2 regions of the Streptomyces sp. V3I8 genome follow, and region 2 is predicted to be linked to the other one. Evidence: predicted binding sites of a transcription regulator. Region 2 holds the regulator's gene; the other holds the start of a gene.
The links. The regulator HrcA, encoded in region 2, represses chaperone genes, less so after heat shock. The targets are predictions, from matches to a motif close to TTNGCACTCNGNNNNNCNGAGTGCNAA.

Region 1 (9,219 bases), 1.8 Mb from region 2:
GGCCGCACCCCGTACGCGATCGGAGCCGTCGGGCACGCCCGTGCGCTCGGCGCCCTCACGGTCGGCCTGTCCTGCAACGCGGACAGCGCGCTGGCGGCCGCGGCGGACCACGGCATCGAGGTGGTGGTGGGGCCCGAGCTGCTCACGGGCTCCACCCGCCTGAAGGCGGGCACGGCGCAGAAGCTCGTCCTCAACATGTTCTCGACGATCACGATGATCCGCCTGGGCAAGACGTACGGGAATCTGATGGTCGACGTACGTGCCTCGAACGAGAAGCTCCGGGCCCGCTCCCGCCGTATCGTCGCCCTCGCCACCGGCGCCGACGACGGGGAGATCGAGGCGGCGCTGTCCGCGACGGACGGCGAGGTGAAGAACGCGATCCTGACGATCCTGGCCGCCGTGGACGCCCCCACCGCCGCCGAGCTCCTGAAGGAGACGGACGGCCACCTGCGCGCGGCTCTGGCCGCGGCGGCGGAACGGAGCCCGTGACCGGCCCCCGGACACGGTCCTGGGCGCCGCGCCGCGGAGAACGGCACAGTCCTTCGTCCTTCCCGGGGCGCGTGGCCGCCCCGCGTCCTGTCAGTGGGACGTGCGACGCTGGGCAGGCCGATCGGAAGGGACCCGACACCGTGAACCACGCGCAATTGACCGCTCTGGGCAGAGCCCTCCGCGTGCTCGGGGAGCACGGGGACGCCCTCTCCACCGAGATGCCGGACGCCAAGCTCCACGAGGTGAAGGCGGATCTGAAGCGCGCCCTCGACCTCCTGGAGGAGACCGTCACCACGGCCGCGCCCACCACCCGCTGCGCGGAGCACCCCACGGGTCCGGTCGACGAGGACGCCGCGGACCTGTGCCTGCTCTGCGAGACCCGGCGCCGCCTCGCCCGCCGCTCGAAGGTGAACGACTCGTTCCAGGACTCCTACCAGGATTCCTACCCGCAGAGCCGCCCGGCCGCCCCGGGCGGCGGGGAGCGTACGACATCCCGCTACGGCGTCCGCGGCGACCGGCCCGTGCCCCAGCAGCGCTGGCTCCCCGAGATGTGGACCGGCCAGACCTGGCAGCTCTGCGGCACGCCCCGCCGCGACAAGCAGGAGGCCGAGCTGTACCTCGCGGCGCAGCGCCGCGGCCCGCGCCCGAGCATGGCCTACCGCCTGGTCCACGAGTTCACGGACTACGAGGTGCTGCGCATCTGGGGCACCCCGGTGAAGATCGACATCGAGCCGATGGGCAACCTGTAGGACCGGTGGTCCGCGCCTCCCCCGAGCGGCCCGCGGCCTTTCCCGGTCCGCTCCACGGAGTCGCCCGGGCCCCGGCCGGCGCGGGTCACGGCAATCGCCCCTCCTGGTTGATCCGCCGCACCCGGGCCAGCAGCACCTCGCCCGCCGAGGCCTCGCCCACCGCGCCCGGCGGACAGTCCCACTCCCGTCCGCCGCCCACGGGCCGCAGCCGCACGCAACCGTCCTCGCGTCCCACGACCTGTCCGATCCGCCCGTCGCGTACGTCGATCACGTACGCCCCGCACGGTTCGTCCGCCGCCCCCCGCGCCGGCCGCGCCCGCTCACTCGACGTCATGTCCATCACGTCACTTCCTCAACTGTGAGTGCTGGTCTTCTCACACAGAGTTGCCACTACCCCGCCGACCTGGCCATAGACAGCGTCCCGACAACCCCGCTTGTATGACAGGGCGTCACGCACACCGGGTCCGCCCCCGCCCGGCGGTGGCCCGCCGCTCATCGCCCCCTCGGGCTCAGCCCCTCCACGGCCAGCCGGAACAGCCGGTCCGCCTCGGCGGCCGGGTCGCCGCGGTGTTCCGTGGCCAGGACGATGCCGACCGCCAGCGTGATCAGGTCGCCGACCGTGACGTCCGCCGCCACCGCGCCGTCCCGCACGGCGCGCCGGAGCAGCGGGCCGCCCGCCTCCTCCAAGGACCGTGAGCACGAGTTCTCGTGCACCGGGTCGGCCGCCGGGTCGTCGTAGGACAGCGCGACCGCCAGCCCGCGGGCGGACACGCAGTAGGCGACGACCTCCCCGAGCCACTCCAGCAGGGCGTCCCTGCTGTCGTCCCGGCCGGTCAGCTCGTCCGCGCGGACGCCCAGCGCCGCGATCCGCGTCTGCGCCACCGCTTCGAGCAGCGCGCGACGCGTCGGGAAGTGCCGGCGCACGGTGGCGGACCCGACCCCCGCGGTGCGGGCGATCTGCTCCAGGGAGGCGTCGGCCCCGTGGGCGGCGACCTCCTCCTCGGCCACGGTCAGAATGCGCGCGTAGTTGCGCCTCGCGTCCGCACGCCGGCGTTCCACCATGGCGTTCACCTCGTCCGTTGTTAAATGGCGGGCCCCGCCGTATCTTAGCCGAGAGGAAACGGCGGGCCCCGCCGTTTTTTTTGCCGGCGCCTCGAAGGAGCACCCGTATGCCCACAGATCCCCGTACAGGACAGGCACCGGTCCTGGTCACCGGCGCGACCGGCAGGCAGGGCGGAGCCACCGTCCGCGCCCTGCTCGCGGCGGGCGTCCCCGTGCGGGCCCTGGTGCGCGATCCGGCCTCCCCCCGCGCCAGGGCCGTCCGGGCGCTCGGCGCGGAACCGGTCACCGGGGACCTCCACGACCGCGACTCGGTGGCGCGGGCCGCGGAGGGCGCCCGCGCGGTCTTCTCCGTGCAGATGGCCGGGATCACCGAAACCGGCTTCGACTTCGAGGGAGAGGTCCGGCAGGGGGTCAACCTCATCGAGGGCGCCAGGGCGGCGGGCGTGCCGCAGTTCGTGCACACGTCGGTGAGCGGCGCCGGCCAACACGTCGAGCACCCCGGCTGGGCAGCGGGCCGGTGGAAGTCGTCGCAGGCTCCCCTGAGAGCCAAGACCGCGATCCAGGACCGGCTCCGCGAGGCAGGTTTCCCGCGCTGGACGCTGCTCAAGCCGAGCTTCTTCATGGACAACTTCCGCCCGTCCACGGGGTTCCTGTTCCCGCGCGGTGTCGAGGGCGGCATCGTGAGCGTCCTCAGGCCCGCGACGCACCTGTCCCTCGTCGCGACGGACGACATCGGCGCGGCGGCGGCCGCGGCGGTCGCCGATCCGGAGCGGTTCCACCGCGTCGAACTGGAGCTGGCGAGCGACTACCTGACGATGACGCGGATCGCCGAGGTCCTCTCCCGGGCCCTGGGGACACCCCTGCGTGCGCCGGACATGACGGAGGAGGAGGCCCTTGCCGCGGGCATGCCGCCGATGGGGGCCTCGCACGACCGGCTGAACGTGACCGGCCAGCCCGCCCGGCCGCAGTACGCCAGGGAGTTCGGCATCCCGCTGACCACGTTCGAGGAGTGGACGCGGCAGCACCTGCGCCTGGCGGCCTGACACCGCCCCGTCGCCACGGGAGGGTGGCCCCCCGACAGGGGCCACCCTCCCGTGGCGGCGGACGTGTCCGCGTGCCGGATCCCGGTCAGCTCAGCGAGCCCAGCGCCTTCGCGTCGAAGGGGGCCAGTTCACCGAACCGCCCCGCCAGCACCTTCGCCGCCCACTGCGGGTCCTGCAGCAGCGCCCGGCCGACCGCGATCATGTCGAACTCCTCGTTCTCCAGCCGGTCGAGCAGGTCGTCGATGCCCTTGACCGGGGCACCCTCGCCGCGGAAGCCCTTGACGAAGTCGCCGTCCAGGCCCACCGACCCGACCGTGATGACGGGCTTCCCGGTGAGCTTCTTCGTCCAGCCGGCCAGGTTCAGGCCGGACCCGTCGAACTCCGGCAGCCAGTAGCGCCGCGTCGACGCGTGGAAGGTGTCCACACCGGCCGCCGCGAGGGGCGCCAGCACCGCCTCCAGCTCCGCCGGGGTCTCGGCGAGGCGCGCCTTGTAGACGCCCTGCTTCCACTGCGAGTAGCGGAAGATCACGGGGAAGGCCGGGGAGACGGCGGCCCGCACCGCGGCCACGATCTCCGCCGCGAACCTCGTACGGGCGACGAGGTCACCGCCGTACGCGTCCGTGCGCCGGTTCGTGCCCGCCCACAGGAACTGGTCGAGCAGGTAGCCGTGCGCGCCGTGCAGCTCGACCCCGTCGAAGCCGATGCGCTCGGCGGCGGCCGCGGCCTCGGCGAAGGCACCGATGACGTCGTCCAGGTCGGCCTGCGTCATCTCCTTGCCCTGACCGGCGGTCCCGTCGGGACGCAGCCCGGAGGGGCCGACCGCGGGCGCGTCGGCGAACGGCGGCTCCCCGGCGGACCGCACCATGCCGATGTGCCAGAGCTGCGGCACGATCGTCCCGCCCGCCGCGTGCACCCCCTCGGCGACCTTCGCCCAGCCGGCCAGCTGCTCCGCACCGTGGAACCGCGGCACCCGGTCGCTGTTCCCGGCCGACTCGTGGCCCACGTACGTGCCCTCGGTGACGATGAGGCCGACCCCGGCGGCGGCCCGGCGCGCGTAGTACGACACCACGTCCTCCCCGGGGACGCCGCCCGGCGAGAACTGCCGGGTCATCGGCGCCATCGCGATCCGGTTCGGGACGGTCAGGCCGTTGAGGGCGAGGGGCCGGGAGAGGATCCCGGCCACGCGGGAGACGGAGGCGGACTCGGAGGCGGTGGTGTCGACAGTCACGCAGGGGCTCCTCGTGGGGTGGAGTGGTCGAACGGTCGGCGGGTCCAGGGGATCGCCCGCACACATCCCATCGGGTATGTGCATGCGCATGAACCCTTCCCCTGGCAACCGCCCGGGCGATCGGGACATTCCACCGGGCCGCCGCACACCGCTGTGACCCCGGACACGCCGAAGGGCGGCACCCCCGGAACGGGGTACCGCCCTCCTGCGCGTACTACCGGCTGCGAACCGCGAGCCGTGGACTACCGAGCCGGGGCTCAGAAGTCCATGTCACCGCCCGGCATGCCGCCACCGGCGCCGGCACCGGCCGAGGCCTTCTCCGGCTTGTCGGCGATGACGGCCTCGGTGGTGAGGAACAGCGCGGCGATGGAGGCGGCGTTCTGCAGGGCGGAACGCGTGACCTTCGCCGGGTCGATGATGCCCTCGGCGATCATGTCCACGTACTCACCGGTCGCGGCGTTCAGGCCGTGGCCGACGGGCAGGTTGCGGACCTTCTCGACGATGACGCCACCCTCGAGACCACCGTTGACGGCGATCTGCTTGAGCGGGGCCTCCAGGGCGAGCTTCACGGCGTTGGCGCCGGTCGCCTCGTCACCCGTGAGCTCGAGCTTCTCGAACACCGAGGAGGCCTGGAGCAGGGCCACGCCACCACCGGCGACGATGCCCTCCTCGACGGCCGCCTTCGCGTTGCGGACGGCGTCCTCGATGCGGTGCTTGCGCTCCTTGAGCTCGACCTCCGTGGCGGCACCGGCCTTGATGACGGCCACGCCGCCGGCCAGCTTCGCCAGACGCTCCTGGAGCTTCTCGCGGTCGTAGTCCGAGTCGGAGTTCTCGATCTCGGCACGGATCTGGTTGACCCGGCCCTGGACCTGGTCGGCGGAGCCGGAGCCGTCCACGATCGTGGTCTCGTCCTTGGTGATGACGACCTTGCGGGCACGGCCCAGCAGGTCCAGACCCGCGTTCTCCAGCTTCAGGCCGACCTCCTCGGAGATGACCTCGCCGCCCGTGAGGATGGCGATGTCGCCGAGCATGGCCTTGCGGCGGTCACCGAAGCCCGGGGCCTTGACGGCGACGGACTTGAAGGTGCCACGGATCTTGTTGACGACCAGCGTCGACAGCGCCTCGCCCTCGACGTCCTCGGCGATGATCAGCAGCGGCTTGCCGCCCTGCATGACCTTCTCGAGGAGCGGGAGCAGGTCCTTGACGTTGGCGATCTTCGAGTTGGCGATCAGGATGTACGGGTCGTCGAGGACGGCCTCCATACGCTCCATGTCGGTGGCGAAGTACGCCGAGATGTAGCCCTTGTCGAAGCGCATGCCCTCGGTGAGCTCGAGCTCCAGACCGAAGGTCTGGGACTCCTCGACCGTGATGACGCCTTCCTTGCCGACCTTGTCCATCGCCTCGGCGATGAGCTCGCCGATCTGGGTGTCGGCGGCGGAGATGGAGGCCGTCGAAGCGATCTGCTCCTTGGTCTCGACATCCTTCGCCTGCTCCAGCAGGGCACCGGAGACGGCCTCGACGGCCTTCTCGATACCGCGCTTGAGAGCCATCGGGTTGGCGCCGGCGGCTACGTTGCGCAGGCCCTCGCGGACCAGCGCCTGGGCGAGAACGGTCGCGGTGGTCGTTCCGTCACCGGCGACGTCGTCCGTCTTCTTGGCGACTTCCTTGACCAGCTCGGCGCCGATCTTCTCGTACGGGTCCTCGAGCTCGATCTCCTTGGCGATGGAAACACCATCGTTGGTGATCGTGGGGGCGCCCCACTTCTTCTCGAGGACGACGTTGCGACCCTTGGGACCAAGGGTGACCTTGACGGCGTCGGCGAGCTGGTTCATCCCGCGCTCGAGACCGCGCCGTGCCTCCTCGTCGAACGCGATGATCTTGGCCATGTGAAGTGGTCCTCCCGGACTGGGGTGGAATCTCCAGGACCGCGCCTGCGCCCGCGACGGACGGCCTGCCGACCTCGGTGGTTCCTTGCCCCACCTGGCCTGCGGGCCTCACCGACCCGGTCCTCGTTGTCACTCTCACCTTCAGAGTGCTAACGCAATGATTAGCACTCGACCCATGAGAGTGCAAGCGCCTCTCGATGATCCGCAGGTGGGAGCGGGTGCGGCGACGGGGAGTCGATGATCATGCTGTCGGCGTTCCGGCCCGCCGGCACCCGCGCCGGGGGCACCGGAGGACCGCCCCGGGCATGCCGAAGGGCCCGCACCCGGGAGGTGCGGGCCCTTCGGAGAAGAACGTCGCTGCAGTAAGTCGGCGCGTGCTTCAGCCGGTCGCCAGACGGACCATGTCCGCCTGCGGCCCCTTCTGGCCTTGCGAGATCTCGAAATCGACCCGCTGACCCTCTTCCAGGGTGCGGTAGCCGTCCATCTGAATCGCGCTGTAGTGGACGAAAACATCCGCACCACCGTCGACCGCGATGAAGCCGTACCCCTTCTCCGCGTTGAACCATTTGACGGTGCCCTGAGCCATGCCTAACTCCCCTATTACTGGCCCTTGCACAGACCCGCACTTCGCGGATCCGGGTCAGACCTCACCCCCCAACGGTTGGGGGTGTGCGCCGGAACGCGTCGACCGCGGCCGAATGTATCCGTCCAACTGCCCTCTGCAACAGGTCAATCCGACGAGAATTCCGGGCGCGGCTGATCGGAAATATGTGAAGGATTCAAGAAGATTCAGGGCAAGTCGGGCCCGGGAATTGCCATATACGGCTTGAAAGGACCGGGTACTTTGGCCGCTTCTTGTCGGGCTCCGGGCGCGGACTCACAGAGGTCGGGCGGGCGGAACGAAGCAGCTTCCCCAACTGTACCTCGCTCAACCATACAGAATTGCCCCCTCCGCTTCTCTCACGGAGGGGGCAATTCGATGAACTCTGCGTGTTCGGCGTCACGTGGGGTAATTCCGGTCGGCGCGCCGGTTCCGGCCTCCGGCCACCGCGGCGGACCCTCAGCCTCCGGCGACCGCCGGGATGATCGAGACGCCGGCGCCGTCCGGCGTGGCCGTCTCCAGGCCCTGCTCGAACCGGACGTCGTCGTCGTTCACGTACACGTTGACGAACCGCCGCAGCTTCCCCTGGTCGTCCAGGACCCGGGCCGCGATCCCGGTGTGGTTCTTCTCCAGGTCGGCGATGACATCACCGAGGGTCGCCCCTTCGGCGGCCACCTCGGCCTGCCCACCCGTGTAGGTACGCAGGATGGTGGGGATACGGACGTTGACGCTCACGGGGACCTCCGTCGGGTGTGGCTGGGTGCAGGGCGCCCCGTCGGGGGGCGCGGGGAACCGCGCGGCCGGCCCTCACCGGCCCGCGGCGTGCGGACAGCGGCTAGGAACCGAGCCCGGCCTCGTGGAAGGAGTCGAGGTTCGGGCGGATGGTCGCGGTGAGCCCGGTGTCGGACGCGACCGCGTCCAGGGTCTTCAGACCGTCCCCGGTGTTGAGGACGACGGTCGTCAGGGCCGGGTCCAGCAGACCGCTCTCGATCAGCTTCTTCGCCACGCCCACCGTCACCCCGCCGGCGGTCTCCGCGAAGATGCCCTCGGTCCGCGCCAGCAGCTTGATCGCGTCGACGATCTGGACGTCGTCCACGTCCTCCACCGCGCCCCCGGTTCGGCGGGCGATGTCGAGCACGTACGGGCCGTCGGCCGGGTTGCCGATCGCCAGCGACTTGGCGATCGTGTCCGGCTTCTGCGGCCGTACGACGTCGTGCCCGGCCTTGTACGCGACGGACACCGGCGAGCAGCCCTCGGCCTGGGCGCCGAAGATCTTGTACGGCCGGTCCTCGACGAGGCCCAGCGCGATCAGTTCCTTCAGGCCCTTGTCGATCTTCGTGAGCTGCGAGCCGGAGGCGATCGGCACGACCAGCTGGTCCGGCAGCCGCCAGCCGAGCTGCTCGCAGATCTCGTACGCCAGGGTCTTGGACCCCTCCGCGTAGTACGGCCGCAGGTTGACGTTGACGAAGCCCCAGCCCTCGCCGGCCGGGTCGCCGATCAGCTCGGAGCAGAAGCGGTTCACGTCGTCGTAGTTGCCCTCGATGCCGACGAGCTCGCCGCCGTAGACCGCGGCCATGACGACCTTGCCCTGCTCCAGGTCGTGCGGGATGAACACGCACGAGCGCAGGCCCGCCCGCGCGGCGGCGGCGCCCACCGCGCCCGCGAGGTTGCCGGTGGAGGAGCAGGAGAGCGTGGTGAAGCCGAACGCGCGCGCGGCCTCCAGCGCCTGGGCGACGACCCGGTCCTTGAAGGAGTGCGTCGGATTGCCGGAGTCGTCCTTCACGAAGAGCTTGCCGGCGTCGACGCCCAGCTCGCGCGCCAGGTTGTCGGCCTGGACGAGCTTGGTCCAGCCGGGGTTGATGTTCGGCTTGTCGGCGACGTCCGCGGGGACGGGCAGCAGCGGCGCGTAGCGCCAGATGTTCGCGGGGCCCGCCTCGATGCGCTTGCGGAGCTCTTCGGTGTCGTAGCCCGAGAAGTCGTACGCGATCTCCAGCGGGCCGAAACACTCCTCGCAGGCGAAGACCGGACCGAGCGGGACGCGGTGGCCGCACTCGCGGCAGGACAGCGCGGCGGCCGGGCCGAGGTCGACGGAGTCCGCGGCGGGGGCGGTGGGGTTCGTGGTGGTTGCATTCGTGGTGCTTGCAACAGTCTGCGCAGCCAT
Region 2 (9,219 bases):
GGGCGTAGCCAGTCTGTCACTGTGGCGGCATCGCCCGAGGCCTATTCGTCCGAACTGCTCATGGAGCCGCACAGTGGGGGCCATTCCGACGCAACGGGAGTCCGAGTCCCGTGCTCCTGACACCACGGTACGCCCGCACGCGGTGGCGCGTACCTCGTTGCCGGGTAACCCTCTCGCGCCGGGTGCGGCGCGCAGGTTCGTCCGTTCGGCACTCGCCGGATGGGCCGAACTCGGCCTGGACGGACAGGAGTTGATTACCGATCAGCTCGTGGCCGATGTGCTGGTGGTCGTCAGTGAACTCGTGACGAACGCCGTGGTGCACGCCGGCACGGACGTCGAACTGCTGTGCCGCCTCGACACCTGTTCCCAGGAGTGCCCGGCGGTCGTCCCGGGCAGCAGGGGCGCTCCCGCGACGGCTCCGGAGACCGCCCGCACGGCCTCCCCGGCGGGCACCGCGGCCGAGGCCGGGCCCGCCGTCGCGCGGGCCCTGCTCGTGGAGGTCTCCGACCACCATCCCGAACGCGCCGTCCGCGACGACGGCGCCGAACGCCCGCGCGACTCCGTCGAGTACGGCCGCGGACTGCGGCTCGTCTCCGCGCTCTCCGACGCCTGGGGCATCACCTACCGCACCGGCGTCAAGACCGTGTGGGCGCGGCTGCCCCTCGAAGGCGCCGAGGAAGCCGAGGGTGCCGAGGGCCGGGCGGCCGCCGGGAAGACGGAGGCCACGGAGGCCTACGAGGGCGAGCACGCCCTGCGGCGGGGACAGCGGGCCGCCGAGATCCTCGCCCCCGCGCCCCGGCACCACGTGCAGCACCATGACTGGCTCAACCGCGGCGCCCTCTCCTTCCTCGCCGAGGCCTCCGACCTGCTCGGCGGGCAGCTCGACGAGGACCTGGTCGCCGCTCTCACCGGCCAGCTGGTCGTGCCGCGCCTCGCCGACTGGTGCGCGGTGTGGCTCGAGGACGAGGCGCCGGGCCGCTCCGACGGGGGTGCCGTCGGCGGACCGCGGCTCGCCCGTGTCTGGCACGGCAGCGAGAACCGCATGGAGGAACTGCGCCGCTTCCTGGAGAAGGAACCGCCCGAGCCGCCCGAGTCGGCGCGTTCCGGGCCCGTCCCCGTGCCCTGGCCCGCCGAGGCGCTGGGCCCGGGGGCGCAGGTCGGCTCGGCCCTCGCGTACCGGCTGGTCGCGGGCGGCAGGCCGCTCGGCACCCTCGTCATCGGGCGGGCCGGGCAGGACCACTTCCCCGACGAGATCACCGGGCTCGTCGAGGACCTCAGCCGCCGGGTCGCGCTCGCCGTCGGAGCGGCCCGCCAGTACGCGCGCCAGGCCACCATCAGCCGCGTGCTCCAGCGCGGGCTGCTGCCCGGGGCGGTCGCCGAGATCCCCGGGGTGCGCAGCGCGCTCGTCTACGAACCGTGCGACAAGGGCGGACCGAGCGGCGACTTCTACGACCTCTTCCCCGCCGGGGACGGGCGCTGGTGCTTCGCCCTCGGCGACGTCCAGGGCAAGGGGCCCGAGGCGGCCGTCGTCATCGGCCTCGCCCGGCCCTGGCTGCGGCTGCTGGCCCGCGAGAGGTACGCGGTGCCCGAGGTCCTCGACCGCCTCAACCGCCTCCTCCTCGACGACGCCACCGAGACCGCCGACGCGGCGGCCCGCGCCCTGGTGGCCGCCGGCGGCGCGGGGCCCGCGGACGAGGGCCCGCAGACCCGCTTCCTCTCCCTCCTGTACGGCGAGCTCGTGCCCGTCGAGGGCGGGGTGCGCTGCACCATGGCCTCCGCCGGGCACCCGCTGCCGCTGCTCCTGGAGGCCGGCGGGAAGGTCTCCGAGGTGGCCACGCCGCAGTCCCTCCTCGGCGTCTTCGAGGACGCCACCTACGGCTGCGGGACCTTCGAACTGCGGACCGGCGACAGCATCCTGTGCGTCACGGACGGCGTGACGGAGCGGCGCAACGGACACCGGCAGTTCGACGACGACGACGGACTCGCGGCCGCGCTCGCCGGCTGCGACGGGCTGAGCGCCGAACTGATCGCGGAGCGCATCCGACGCCTGGTGCACGAGTTCGGCGGCAAACCGCCGGAGGACGACCTGGCGCTGCTGGTGCTGCAGGCGCAGTAGACGGGGCAGGCGGAGCCGACGGGGCCGGGCGGAACAGGTACCGCCGGGGGTACGGGACAATGGAGGACATGCCTTCCGCACTTCCCGACGGCGAGCCCGTCCCCGACGACGGGGCGCTGCCCGCGCACGCCCTGGCCGGCGCGGCCGACCGTCCGCTCGGGTTCTACCTCCACGTCCCGTACTGCGCGACCCGCTGCGGCTACTGCGACTTCAACACCTACACAGCGACGGAGCTGCGCGGCTCGGGCGGTGTACTGGCCTCCCGCGACAACTACGCCGAGACCCTGGCCGACGAGGTCCGCCTCGCCCGCAAGGTCCTCGGCGACGACCCGCGGCCCGTCCGCACGGTCTTCGTCGGCGGCGGTACGCCCACCCTGCTCGCCGCCGACGACCTCGTACGGATGCTGGGGGCGGTCCGCGACGAGTTCGGGCTCGCGGACGACGCGGAGATCACCACCGAGGCGAACCCGGAGTCGGTGGACCCGGCCTACCTGGCCACGCTCCGGGCCGGCGGGTTCAACCGGATCTCCTTCGGCATGCAGAGCGCCCGCCCGCACGTGCTGCGGATCCTCGACCGCACCCACACCCCCGGCCGGCCCGAGGCCTGCGTCGCCGAGGCCCGCGCGGCCGGCTTCGACCATGTGAACCTCGACCTCATCTACGGCACCCCCGGGGAGAGCGACGACGACTGGCGGGCCTCGCTCGACGCGGCGGTCGGCGCCGGGCCCGACCACGTGTCGGCGTACGCGCTGATCGTCGAGGAGGGCACGCAGCTCGCGCGGCGCGTCCGGCGCGGGGAGGTGCCGATGACCGACGACGACGTCCACGCGGACCGGTACCTGATGGCCGAGGAACGTCTGTCGCAGGCCGGCTTCTCCTGGTACGAGGTCTCCAACTGGGCGACCTCCGAGGCCGGGCGGTGCCTCCACAACGAGCTGTACTGGCGGGGGGCCGACTGGTGGGGGGCCGGGCCCGGGGCGCACAGCCACGTGGGCGGGGTGCGGTGGTGGAACGTCAAGCACCCGGGGGCGTACGCGGGGGCGCTGGCGGCCGGGCGGTCGCCCGGGGCCGGGCGGGAACTGCTGTCCGAGGAGGACCGGCGGGTCGAGCGCATCCTCCTGGAACTGCGGCTTCTGGAGGGGTGTCCGTTGTCGCTGCTTCTGCCGGCGGGACTCGCGGCTTCGCGCCGGGCGCTGGCGGACGGGCTGCTTCAGGCCGGCCCGTACGAGGAGGGGCGTGCCGTCCTGACCCTGCGGGGGCGGCTGCTGGCGGACGCGGTGGTCCGCGACCTGGTGGACTGAGGGGCTTTTCCGCCCCCGCCGCCCCTTCCCGTCCCGAGCCCGGGGGCTCCGCCCCCGAACCCCCGCCGGGTACTTCGTCCGCGGCCCCGGCGGGGGCAGGTCGCGCAGTTCCCCGCGCCCCCGAAGGGGCGGCGGGGGCGAGGAAAGGCCCGGCCACTCACCCCGGCACCGTCACGAAGTCGATCAGTTCCTCGACCCGTCCGAGAAGCTCCGGCTCCAGATCCCGGTAGGAGTGGACCGAGCCGAGGATCCGCTGCCACGCCGCACCCGTGTTTTCAGGCCATCCCAGCGCACGGCACACCCCCGTCTTCCAGTCCTGCCCCCGCGGCACCCGCGGCCACCCGGGAATGCCCACGGACGCCGGCTTCACGGCCTCCCACACGTCGATGTACGGATGGCCCACGACCAGCGCGTACTCGCTCGTCACGGCCTGCGCGATCCGCGACTCCTTCGTGCCCGGGACCAGGTGGTCCACGAGCACCCCCAGCCGCGCGTCCGCCGCGGGGCCGAACTCGTCGACGATCGCGGGCAGGTCGTCGACGCCCTCCAGGTACTCCACGACGACACCCTCGACGCGGAGGTCGTCGCCCCACACCCGTTCGACCAGCTCGGCGTCGTGGCGGCCTTCGACGTAGATGCGCCCGGCGCGGGCCACCCGGGCCCGCGCCCCGGGCACGGCGACCGAACCCGACGCCGTGCGCGTGGGGCGTACCGGCGCGGCGGCGGCCGGGCGCACGAGGGTCACCACGCGGCCCTCCAGGAGGAAGCCGCGGGGCTCCAGCGGGAACACCCGGTGCTTGCCGAAGCGGTCCTCCAGCGTGACCGTGCCGGCCTCGCAGCGGATCACGGCACCGCAGAACCCGGTCCCGGGCTCCTCGACCACGAGTCCCGGCTCCGCCGCGACCTCGGGCACGGGCCGGGACTTCTTCCACGCGGGGGTCAGGTCCGCTGAGTACTGGCGCATTCTGATGACGATAGGAGAAGTGCGCGGCCGGGTGCGCCGACACCCCCCGCGACACGCCGGAGCGACGTCCACGGCACGCCGCGGCGCCGCCTCACGCGATGCCGCGCCGCCGGTTCACGGCACGTCGAAGCGGTGTGCCAGCGCGTCGCGTTGGGCCCGGACGAACGCCGCGTCCACCACCGCCCCGTGCCCCGGCACGTACACCGCGTCCTCGCCCCCGAGGGCCAGCAGGCGGTCCAGCGCCGCGGGCCAGTGGGCGGGCACGGCGTCGGGTCCCGCCTGGGGCTCACCGGACTCCTCGACCAGGTCGCCGCAGAAGACGATCGCCGGCGAACCACCGCCGGTCACCAGGACCGCCAGGTCGTGGCCGGTGTGCCCGGGGCCCACGTTCGCCAGCAGGGCCCGCAGACCGCCGCCCAGGTCGAGCGCGTGCTCGTCGGCGACGAGGTGCCGCGGCCGGACCAGCAGCCCGGCCGCGTCGGCCGCCCCGCGCGGATCGGCGCCGTTGCGCACGGCGTCCGCGCGCAGTTCCTCCCGCCCGTCGCCGAGGACGCGCTCGATGCCCGCCGCGCCGAACACCTCGGCGCCCGGGAACGCCGCCGCCCCGAAGACGTGGTCGAAGTGCGGGTGGGTGAGCGCGAGATGCGTGACGTGCCCGCCGCCCAGCAGGCGGCGCGCCCGCGCGCGCAGCCACGCGCCCTCCCGCACGCTCGACCCCGCGTCGACCAGCAGCGCCGCGTCCTCGCCCGCCACCAGTCCGGCGGTGCAGTCCCAGACCGGCAGCCGGCACCGCCCCACGTCCGGGGAGAGCCCCTCCCAGCCGGACCCGCCGCGCCCGCCCTCTTCCCATGTCACCCTCATGGGCCGACGCTAGCGGCAGAGCGCACCCGCATGTTCCCGACAGAGCGGGACAGCCTCGTACACGTCGCCGTCCCCGATGTGCCCGGCGTCACCACATCGCAGGCCCGCCCTTGCCCGTGCCGTACCCACCGGCCGTACACTTGGCGCGGGGATGCTGGCACTCGCGCTCGCTGAGTGCCAGACGAGGACACCGAAGACGACCGACAGACGACCGACGACCGCGCGGAAGACCACGGGAGGTGTGCGCGATGCTCAGTGAACGCAGACTCGAAGTGCTGCGCGCCATCGTCCAGGACTACGTGGGCACGGAGGAACCGGTCGGTTCCAAGGCGCTCACCGAGCGCCACCGGCTGGGCGTGTCCCCGGCGACCGTCCGCAACGACATGGCGGTCCTCGAGGACGAGGGATACATCGCGCAGCCGCACACCAGTGCCGGCCGCATCCCCACGGACAAGGGCTACCGGCTCTTCGTCGACAGACTCGCGGGCGTCAAGCCGATGACCGCGCCGGAGAAGCGGGCGATCCACCACTTCCTGGACGCCGCCGTCGATCTCGACGACGTCGTCGGGCGGACCGTGCGGCTCCTCGCGCAGCTCACCCGGCAGGTGGCCGTCGTCCAGTACCCCTCGCTCACCCGCTCGACCGTGCGTCACGTGGAGCTCCTGTCGCTGGCCCCGGCCCGCGTCATGCTCGTACTGATCACGGACACCGGGCGCGTCGAGCAGCGCATGGTGGACTGCCCGGCCCCCTTCGGGGAGGCCTCCGCGGCGGATCTGCGCGCGCGGCTCAACAGCCGGATCACGGGGCGCCGTTTCGCGGATGTCCCGCAACTGGTGCAGGATCTCCCCGACGCCTTCGAGGCGGAGGACCGGGGGACGGTCGCGACGGTGCTCTCCACCCTGCTGGAGACCCTCGTCGAGGAGACCGAGGAGCGGCTGATGATCGGCGGTACCGCCAACCTGACGCGCTTCGGACATGATTTTCCCCTCACCATCCGTCCGGTGCTCGAGGCGCTGGAGGAGCAGGTCGTGCTCCTCAAGCTCCTCGGTGAGGTCAATGATTCGGGCATGGCCGTACGGATCGGTCACGAGAACGCCCATGAGGGACTCAACTCCACTTCTGTGGTCTCGGTCGGCTACGGTTCGGGCGGCGAAGCAGTCGCCAAACTCGGCGTGGTCGGACCGACGCGCATGGATTACCCCGGAACGATGGGAGCGGTACGAGCGGTGGCACGGTACGTAGGACAGATCCTGGCGGAGTCGTAAGTGGCCACGGACTACTACGCCGTACTCGGCGTGCGCCGCGACGCGTCCCAGGACGAGATCAAGAAGGCATTCCGGCGGCTCGCCCGCGAGCTGCACCCGGATGTCAATCCCGATCCCAAGACGCAGGAGCGCTTCAAGGAGATCAACGCCGCGTACGAGGTCCTGTCGGACCCGCAGAAGAAGCAGGTCTACGACCTCGGCGGCGACCCGCTGTCCCAGGCGGGCGGCGCCGGCGCGGGCGGCTTCGGCGCGGGCGGCTTCGGGAACTTCTCGGACATCATGGACGCGTTCTTCGGCACGGCGTCGCAGCGGGGTCCGCGGTCGCGCACCCGGCGCGGCCAGGACGCGATGATCCGGCTGGAGATCGAACTCGACGAGGCGGCCTTCGGCACCACGAAGGACATACAGGTCGACACGGCCGTCGTCTGCACCACGTGCAGCGGTGAGGGCGCGGCGCCGGGCACCTCCGCGCAGACCTGCGACATGTGCCGCGGCCGCGGCGAGGTGTCCCAGGTCACGCGGTCCTTCCTGGGCCAGGTCATGACGTCCCGGCCGTGCCCGCAGTGCCAGGGCTTCGGGACGGTCGTCCCGACGCCGTGCCCCGAGTGCGCGGGCGACGGACGGGTGCGCTCGCGCCGGACCCTGACCGTGAAGATCCCGGCCGGTGTCGACAACGGCACCCGGATCCAGCTCGCGGGCGAGGGCGAGGTCGGCCCCGGCGGCGGCCCCGCCGGCGACCTGTACGTCGAGATCCACGAGCTGCCGCACAACATGTTCCAGCGGCGCGGCGACGATCTGCACTGCACGGTCACCATCCCGATGACCGCGGCGGCGCTGGGCACGAAGGTGCCGCTGGAGACGCTCGACGGGCTCGAAGAGGTCGACATCCGTCCGGGTACGCAGTCGGGGCAGTCGATCCCGCTGCACACGCGCGGCGTCACGCATCTGCGCGGCGGCGGGCGCGGCGACCTCATCGTGCACGTCGAGGTCATGACGCCGACGAAGCTCGATCCCGAGATGGAGCGCGTCCTGCGGGAGCTGGCCCAGCTGCGCGGCGAGGAGCGGCCCACGGGGCAGTTCCAGCCCGGTCAGCAGGGCTTGTTCTCCCGGCTGAAGGACGCCTTCAACGGCCGTTCCTGAGGGGCGGGCGCCGGGCTCGGCGCGGGACGGCTCCCGTGGCTTATGCCCGGCGGTCGGCCGGATTCGGACTTGTACGGAGGACGTGACAACATGCCGTCATGTCCTCCGCGCTGACCGATCTCCTCCCCCTCCCGATCGTGCAGGCCCCGATGGCCGGCGGCGTCTCGGTGCCGCAGCTCGCCGCGGCCGTGTCCGAGGCCGGGGGGCTCGGCTTCCTCGCCGCCGGGTACAAGACGGCCGACGGCATGTACCAGGACATCAAGCAGCTGCGCGCGGCCACGAGCCGGCCGTTCGGCGTGAACCTGTTCATGCCGCAGCCGGAGCAGGCCGACCGGGCCGCCGTCGAGGTGTACGCCCACCAGCTCGCCGGTGAGTCCTCCTGGTACCAGACCGAACTGGGCGATCCCGACAGCGGACGCGACGACGGCTACGACGCCAAGCTCGCCGTCCTCCTCGACAACCCGGTGCCGGTCGTCTCCTTCCACTTCGGCTGCCCCACGCGCGACGTCCTGGACTCGCTGAGCCGGGCCGGCACGCTGACCCTGGTCACGGCGACCACCGCCGAGGAGGCGCAGGCCGTGCAGTGGGCGGGCGCCGACGCCGTGATCGTGCAGGGCGTCGAGGCCGGCGGGCACCAGGGCACCCACCGCGACAACCCCGAGGCCGACGGCTCCGGCATCGGGCTGCTGTCGCTCGTCGCGCTGGTCCGCGAGACCGTGCAGATCCCGATCGTCGCGGCCGGCGGCATCATGCGCGGCAGCCAGATCGCCGCCGTGCTCGCCGCCGGCGCGAGCGCCGCCCAGCTGGGCACGGCCTTCCTCGCCACCCCGGAGTCCGGCGCCAGCCCCCTCCACAAGCAGGCGCTGACCAACCCCCTCTTCGTACGGACCCAGTTGACGCGGGCGTTCTCCGGCCGGCCCGCCCGGGGGCTGATGAACCGCTTCATGCGTGAGCACGGGCCGTACGCGCCCGCCGCCTACCCGGAGGTGCACCACCTCACCTCCGGGCTGCGCAAGGCGGCCGCCAAGGCCGGGGACGCGCAGGGGATGGCGCTGTGGGCGGGACAGGGCCACCGGCTCGCCCGTGAGCTGCCGGCCGGGCAGCTGGTGGAGGTGCTGGCGGCCGAACTCGCGTCCGCCAGGACAGCGTTGTCGGACGAGCCGGGCACGGGCGGAGGCGTCGGGCGATGACCGCGCCGGTGTTCGTGGTGGACGAGGTGCCCGGCGGGCCGCAGTTCGTGCTGGACGGGCCCGAGGGGCGGCACGCCGTGTCCGTGAAGCGGCTGCGGACCGGCGAGGACGTGGTCCTCACCGACGGGCGCGGCCGCTGGGCCGAGGGCGTCGTCATGACGGCCGAGGGCAAGGACCGGCTCGTCGTCGCGGACCTCCACACCGTGCACGAGGAGCCCGTGCCGGCGCCCCGCATCACCGTCGTGCAGGCGCTGCCCAAGGGCGACCGGGGTGAACTCGCCGTCGAGACCATGTCGGAGACCGGCGTCGACGCGATCGTCCCCTGGTCGGCGTCCCGTTGCGTCACGCAGTGGCGGGGCGAGCGGGGGGTGAAGGCCCTCGG

Region 1: groL (chaperonin GroEL) is a predicted target of HrcA. The motif match lies at 6,619-6,645, and genes of this name have one in related genera.

The regions. Positions count from the first base shown of each region.
Region 1 covers NZ_JAUSZL010000002.1:3,968,681-3,977,899, forward strand. Annotated here, with positions in the region: gene murQ (N-acetylmuramic acid 6-phosphate etherase) at 1-489, shown strand, start outside; gene QFZ75_RS17385 (hypothetical protein) at 630-1,238, shown strand; gene QFZ75_RS17390 (hypothetical protein) at 1,324-1,572, opposite strand; gene QFZ75_RS17395 (TetR/AcrR family transcriptional regulator) at 1,731-2,300, opposite strand; gene QFZ75_RS17400 (NmrA/HSCARG family protein) at 2,408-3,343, shown strand; gene QFZ75_RS17405 (NADH:flavin oxidoreductase) at 3,429-4,571, opposite strand; gene groL (chaperonin GroEL) at 4,829-6,457, opposite strand; gene QFZ75_RS17415 (cold-shock protein) at 6,837-7,043, opposite strand; gene QFZ75_RS17420 (ubiquitin-like small modifier protein 1) at 7,518-7,793, opposite strand; gene thrC (threonine synthase) at 7,894-9,219, opposite strand.
Region 2 covers NZ_JAUSZL010000002.1:5,809,732-5,818,950, forward strand. Annotated here, with positions in the region: gene QFZ75_RS25780 (ATP-binding SpoIIE family protein phosphatase) at 74-2,116, shown strand; gene hemW (radical SAM family heme chaperone HemW) at 2,185-3,417, shown strand; gene QFZ75_RS25790 (DUF3097 domain-containing protein) at 3,575-4,381, opposite strand; gene QFZ75_RS25795 (MBL fold metallo-hydrolase) at 4,496-5,242, opposite strand; gene hrcA (heat-inducible transcriptional repressor HrcA) at 5,491-6,507, shown strand; gene dnaJ (molecular chaperone DnaJ) at 6,508-7,647, shown strand; gene QFZ75_RS25810 (nitronate monooxygenase) at 7,746-8,837, shown strand; gene QFZ75_RS25815 (16S rRNA (uracil(1498)-N(3))-methyltransferase) at 8,834-9,219, shown strand, end outside.